Linked DNA regions of Salinivibrio kushneri. Each later gene encodes a partner of the first gene's protein in a complex. Links are inferred from orthologs where the notes say so. Each region holds a gene or a part of one and is shown on either strand. Other genes may lie near its edges.

The links.
Region 2: the proteins of N8M53_RS09425 (region 1) and mlaC are in contact, whole or in part, in a cryo-EM structure (PDB 8I8X), measured with the Escherichia coli proteins. The link is inferred for Salinivibrio kushneri from one-to-one orthologs.

The regions. Positions count from the first base shown.
Region 1 is NZ_CP114588.1:2,007,702-2,010,775, reverse strand. What follows is about bases 21-2,768. They hold N8M53_RS09425 (VacJ family lipoprotein), read left to right. Parts: upstream 21-889; coding sequence 890-1,648; downstream 1,649-2,768. Other genes in these bases: N8M53_RS09420 (outer membrane protein transport protein), read right to left, coding at 1,732-2,768; ccmI (c-type cytochrome biogenesis protein CcmI), read left to right, coding at 21-814. Outside these bases: more of ccmI, read left to right, coding at 1-20; more of N8M53_RS09420, read right to left, coding at 2,769-3,074. UniProt on the Escherichia coli protein: Involved in a phospholipid transport pathway that maintains lipid asymmetry in the outer membrane by retrograde trafficking of phospholipids from the outer membrane to the inner membrane.
Region 2 is NZ_CP114588.1:326,775-329,882, forward strand. The notes cover bases 53-2,834. They hold mlaC (phospholipid-binding protein MlaC), read left to right. Parts: upstream 53-997; coding sequence 998-1,672; downstream 1,673-2,834. Other genes in these bases: mlaE (lipid asymmetry maintenance ABC transporter permease subunit MlaE), read left to right, coding at 53-510; mlaD (outer membrane lipid asymmetry maintenance protein MlaD), read left to right, coding at 513-992; N8M53_RS01670 (STAS domain-containing protein), read left to right, coding at 1,669-1,983; ibaG (BolA family iron metabolism protein IbaG), read left to right, coding at 1,986-2,240; murA (UDP-N-acetylglucosamine 1-carboxyvinyltransferase), read left to right, coding at 2,250-2,834. In the rest of the region: more of mlaE, read left to right, coding at 1-52; more of murA, read left to right, coding at 2,835-3,108. UniProt on the Escherichia coli protein: Involved in a phospholipid transport pathway that maintains lipid asymmetry in the outer membrane by retrograde trafficking of phospholipids from the outer membrane to the inner membrane.

The DNA.
Region 1 (3,074 bases):
ATCTAAGCGCCTGCTTAACAATGAACAGCCGCTGACGCAACAAGAGATGCAAGACTTAACCTTGGCGTTGCGCACGCGCTTGCAACACGAGCCAAGCGATAGCACTGGGTGGCTGTTGCTTGGCCGTATTGGTCTTGCTAATCGAGACGGTGAAACGGCTAAGGGGGCAATGGAAAAAGCCTATGCCTTGGCACCTTCACAACCTGATATTCAAGTCGGGCTAGCGCAAGCCTTGTTGTTTGCAGGTGATGAAGCAGACAGTGCGCGGGCGCAGAATTTGTTGAAATCTGTGGTGAAAGACAACCCCTTTAATCTGCAGGCGATGTCTTTGCTCGCCTACCAAGCGTTCGAGCAAGAACGATATCAAGATGCGATCGCTACATGGAAGGCGATGAAAACCTTGATAGGCAGTGACGACCCGCGTAACCAGACGTTAGATCAGTCGATCGCACGAGCAAAGTTGGCTCTCAATAGCGCGGACGGTGCCAAAGTCGATATTACGGTGACACTGGGCAGCCAAGTGCAGTTACCTAACGAGGGGGTGGTGATCATTTCTGCTCACGCGTCGGCCGATTCATCGATGCCGATTGCAGCCAAGCGCCTGCCTTTATCTAAGTTTCCCTTGTCTGTGGACTTGGCAGACACTGACAGCCTGAATCCCAACCAAGCGTTATCCTCGCAAGATAAGGTGGTGATTAAGGCGCGAATTGACCGAGATGGTAACGTCGCAACGAAAGAAGGTGACTGGGTTGGACAAAGTGCGGTGGTAAGTCTAGGCAGCCACACAGAACTGGTTATCGACAAACAACAATAACCAAGCCAGAATAGTCATCATTGTTAGCAAGGCTGGGCATCCCCAGCCTTTCATTGTGTAGAGGAATGCCATTTGATGTGGAAACGTCTGTGTTTGATGGCGGCGGTACTCGGCCTATTAACCGGTTGTGTATCACGTCCGCCAGGTGCAGAGCCGCACCCTGAAGACCCGTTAGAGGGCTTTAACCGTGCGATGTGGACGGTCAACTACGATTATTTGGATCCCTATGTGGCACGCCCTGTCTCGATTGCGTATGTCGATTATGTACCGAGCCCCGTGCGCACTGGGATTTCTAACTTTTTGGGCAACCTTGAAGAGCCAGCCAGCTTTTTGAATAGTTTAATCATGCTGGAAGGCGAGAAAGCCGCGACCCATTTTAACCGCTTTTGGATAAATACCTTGTTTGGCTTGGGTGGCTTGATTGATATTGCGTCCGCCGCTGATATTCAAAAGTATGACCAGCGCGAATTCGGTGATGCGATCGGACACTATGATGTGGGTACGGGCGCGTATATTATGCTGCCCGGTTATGGCCCCACCTCGGTACGAGAAGGCGCGGGCGAAGTCGTTGATGGTTTGTATCCGCCGCTGGCGTTACTCACCCTGCCGCAGTCGGTTTTAAAATGGATGTTTGATGGGATGGAGTCGCGCGCTGCGTTAGTGTCTCAGGAGTCGCAATTAGATAACTCACCGGACCCTTACGCGTTTGCCCGTGAGGCTTACCTGCAAAACCGCCGCTATCGCGCCAAAGGCGATGAGGCATTGGAGCAACAACCTGCCTTGGATGATGAGTTTCTCGATGATTTTATCGATGATATTGATGCCGCACCGTAAATCAGCGTAAGCGAGTTAGGTAAAACACGATAAAAAAACACCACGGCTTAGGCCGTGGTGTTTTTGTTTGAAGACCTGAGCGTTTAGAAGCGGTAGCTGGCTTGTACGCCGACTAACCACACATTACCGGTGGTTTCGCCTTCAAAGTTACCACCAAACGCTGAGCCTGACTGGTCGGACTCAATACCATCACGCGGCTCTTTCACCGGGGCATCTTTGGCAAAGACATAGGTAAAGGCAGCATCCAGGGTGAGCTTAGGTGTTACGTCATAGCCGGCACCCACGCTTAACCAGGTACGGTCAGTCTCTGGGATGGTCAGGGTGCGGTTTTTATCGCTCACTGCCGAGGTATCGTAGGCAACGCCTGAGCGCAACGTCAGTTTCTGATCCCACTGATAAGTGGTGCCGATGGCAAAGCGATAGTTATCTTCCCAATTCTCTACTTTCACCATCTTTGGATCGCTAGAAAGGGAGGGGATGTCCGCCTCGAGTTTGTCAAAGCTGCTCCACTCGGTCCAGTTAATGCTGGTGTGTACCGCCCACTGCTCAGTCAGCTGATGCAACGAAGAGAACTCGGCGGTAGCGGGGAGGGTGAGATCCATACTGCCTGAATAGTGGTTGCTACTCAGATAATCTGCTCCAGCAAGTTGACCTTTTTGAATTGCTGCTAGGTTGTAAGTTAGACCTTCTGCATGCCCCTCAAGTGTCAGATCAACTTCGGAGCGATAGTTAACGCCGACCCGGTGCTTGTCATTGATGTCGTACACGGCACCCAATTGCCAACCCCAGGCACGATCATCGCCTTCCATATACTTCAGAGTGCTGTGCTCAGGAACAGGACTGCCGGCAAGTGGGCCTGCGTTTTTAGGTAGTTGAGCACCTTTACTACTTTTCGCCCCAATACTGCCTTCCCCCAACACATAGCGGATACCGGCGCCCAGGCGTAATTGCTCGGTGGCTTTCCAAGCGATATTAGGGTTGATTTCAAAGGTGGTCACTGCCGCTTCGTTACCAAACTGGGTACCGGTAAAATCGTCGCCTAAATCGGTTTCCATGCCAAAGTTGGTCGCGAGAGCGAGGCCAGCGGTAAAGCGATCGTCGATTTGATGGGAAAAATAGAAATTAGGGATCACGGCATCATGGGCAACATCATTGGTTGAGGTTTGACCGTGCTGAGAGTTTTCGCCATCAATATCAACGTTAGGGTTAACGTAGATGCCACCGGCTGATACTTGTGTATCGGCAAGGTAGCTTAGTAGCGCAGGGTTACGAAATTGCGCACTGGCGTTATCCGCCATTGCCGCTTCCCCTGCAAAGGCACGGCCCAGGCCGGTTGCTGAGGTTTCTGCGAGCTGGAAACCGGCACTGTGTGCGGTCGTAGAAAGAGAGCCGAGCGCGGTGGCGACGGCAAGATAAACGATCTTAT
Region 2 (3,108 bases), 1.7 Mb from region 1 along the record:
GCCTTGTCGCTGCTGCGTGAGCTTGGCCCCGTAGTGACCGCCTTGTTGTTTGCTGGCCGCGCCGGGTCAGCGCTGACTGCGGAAATTGGCTTAATGAAAGCCACTGAGCAGCTCTCTAGCCTTGAGATGATGGCGGTCGACCCGCTGCGTCGGGTGATTGCCCCGCGCTTTTGGGCGGGCGTGATTGCCATGCCACTGCTGGCAGTGATTTTTATGCTGGTGGGCATTTGGGGTGGCGAGTTGGTCGGCGTCGACTGGAAAGGCATTGATCACGGCAGTTTCTGGTCGGTGATGCAAGCGTCGGTCGATCTAGGTTATGACGTGGGCAACGCACTGATCAAAAGTGTGGTATTTGCAGTGGCTGTGACCTGGATTGCCCTTTTTAACGGCTATGATGCCACACCGACATCGGAAGGGATCAGCCGCGCCACCACACGCACTGTGGTACATTCATCGTTGGCCGTGCTTGGCCTAGACTTTGTCCTTACTGCACTCATGTTTGGGAATTAATCATGCAACAGAGTCGTAAAACAGAATTTTGGGTAGGTTGCTTTGTCATTGCTGGCATTGCAGCGTTATTGGTTTTGGCGTTTCAAGTGGCAGACGTCCAACGTTGGGGACGGGCGGATACCTACACCTTAACCGCTGAGTTTGACAATATTGGTGGCTTGAAAGTGCGCTCCCCCGTCAAAGTGGGCGGCGTGACGGTCGGTCAGGTCACAGATATTTCATTGAATGCAGAGACGTATGTTCCGCAGGTTACCTTGCAAATAAACGCAGACGCCGGGCGCTTTCCCGAATCAAGCTCGGCATCGATTTATACCGCAGGGTTACTGGGTGAGCAGTACATTGGCATTACCCCAGGTTTCGTGGATGAAGCCCTCGGTATTGGCTATCTCGATGCAGGGGACAAAATTCAGGACACCAAATCGGCACTGGTGCTAGAAGACTTGATCGGTCAATTCCTCTACAGCATGGGTGACAAGGAGTAAACAGCATGAAGAAGATATTGATCGCACTGGGCAGCGTCGTTTGCCTCATGGTTTCTAGCCTTGGCTCTTTGGCGCAGGCCAGCGAGCCGGTTGATCAATCCAACCCTTATCAGCTGATTGAGCAAGTCGCGGACAACACCTTTAGTCGCTTGCGTAAAGATCGCACCTTATTCCGCGCCGATCCAGACTTGCTGCGCGATGTGGTCAAAGACGAGTTGCTGCCTTATATCCATACCCGGTATGCGGCATCGCTGGTGTTAGGGGCGCAGTATTATCGCAAAGCGACACCGGCGCAGCGTGATGCCTTTACCGAGGCATTCACTGAATACATGATTGCTTCCTATGCCCAAATCCTGCTCGAGTATGATGACCAGGACGTCGAGGTACAAAAAGATCAGCCGATTGCTCCGGACGATAAAATTGTCAAAGTGCGGGTGGACATTACTGACTCGTCACGACCACCAATTCGCCTTGATTTTAGCTTACGTAAAAATACTCGGACAGGAAATTGGCAAGCCTATGACGTAACCGCTGAAGGTGTGAGTATGATCCAGTCTAAGCAGTCGGAGTGGAAAGCGCCGCTACGTCGTGATGGCATTGATTCGGTCATTGAACAATTAAAAACCTTGGCAGATCGCCCCATCCGTCGAGAAGACAAGCAAAAACAGGACGCCTCATGAGCATCCGCCTAACCGCTGGGGACGGGCAACAGTATCACTTGTCAGGGCGATTAGATCGTGACACAGTGCCTGACTTTTGGCGTCAGCGTGACCAGTGGCTCCCCACCGACACCGCCTTGAGCCTGGATTTAAGCGCGCTGTCGCGCGTCGATTCGGCTGGTATGGCGATGTTGCTACACCTTGATAAGCAACTACGTAGTCAAGGACAACAGGTGCGTTATCAAGGGGTGCCAGAGCAGCTTAAATTGTTGTTAACGCTGAGCAATTTAGAAACATTTTTTGACGATGCTGAGCATCAAGAAGGGGTTTAAACGTGGAAGCAAGCGAAGTTAAAGCCATTTTAGAGGCAGCTTTGTCAGTGGACGAGCTGCACGTGAAAGGCGATGGCAGCCACTTTGAAGTGATTGCTGTGGCAGAGATGTTTGACGGGATGTCACGTGTGAAAAAGCAACAAACGATTTATGCACCGCTGATGGCGCATATTGCACGTAATGATATCCATGCTGTCAGTATTAAAGCGATGACCCCGAGTGAATGGGCGCGCGATAAAAAGCTGATGCAGTTGTAAGAGGGTCTGATGCAAAAGTTTCGAGTGACGGGCAATGGCCCGCTAAAAGGTGATGTGGCCATTTCTGGCGCGAAAAATGCCGCCCTCCCGATTTTATTTGCTTCACTACTGGCTGAAGAGCCGGTCGAGGTGGCGAATGTCCCTAAATTGCGTGACATTGATACCACCATGGCACTGTTATCTCGCTTAGGTGCCAAGGTCAATCGTAACGGCTCTGTGCATGTGGATGCCAGCGACATTACCGAGCTATGCGCCCCTTATGATTTGGTGAAAACCATGCGCGCGTCTATTTGGGCGCTTGGGCCGTTGGTGGCACGCTTTGGTAAAGGCGAAGTGTCATTGCCAGGCGGCTGCGCGATTGGGGCACGCCCGGTGGACTTGCATATCAATGGCCTTGAGCAGCTGGGTGCCACTATTACCTTGGATGAAGGCTATGTGCGCGCCACCGTCGATGGTCGCTTACAAGGCGCCCATATCGTGATGGACAAAGTCAGCGTCGGCGCAACGGTTACCATCATGAGCGCAGCCACCTTGGCTAACGGCACCACAGTGATTGAAAACGCGGCGCGTGAGCCAGAAATTGTTGATACCGCCAAGTTCCTCAACATGCTGGGTGCCAAGGTGTCAGGTGCAGGCACGGATCGGATTGAAATTGAAGGGGTAGAGCGCCTCGGCGGCGGTAAGCACTCGGTGGTGGCTGATCGGATTGAAACCGGCACCTTCTTGGTGGCTGCGGCCGTGTCTGGTGGGCATATTATTTGTCGCCATACCTCGCCCGAGTTACTCGAAGCGGTATTGCACAAGCTCGAAGAGGCGGGGGCTAAGATCGTCACCGGTGATGACTTTATTGAGCTCGATATGACTGACC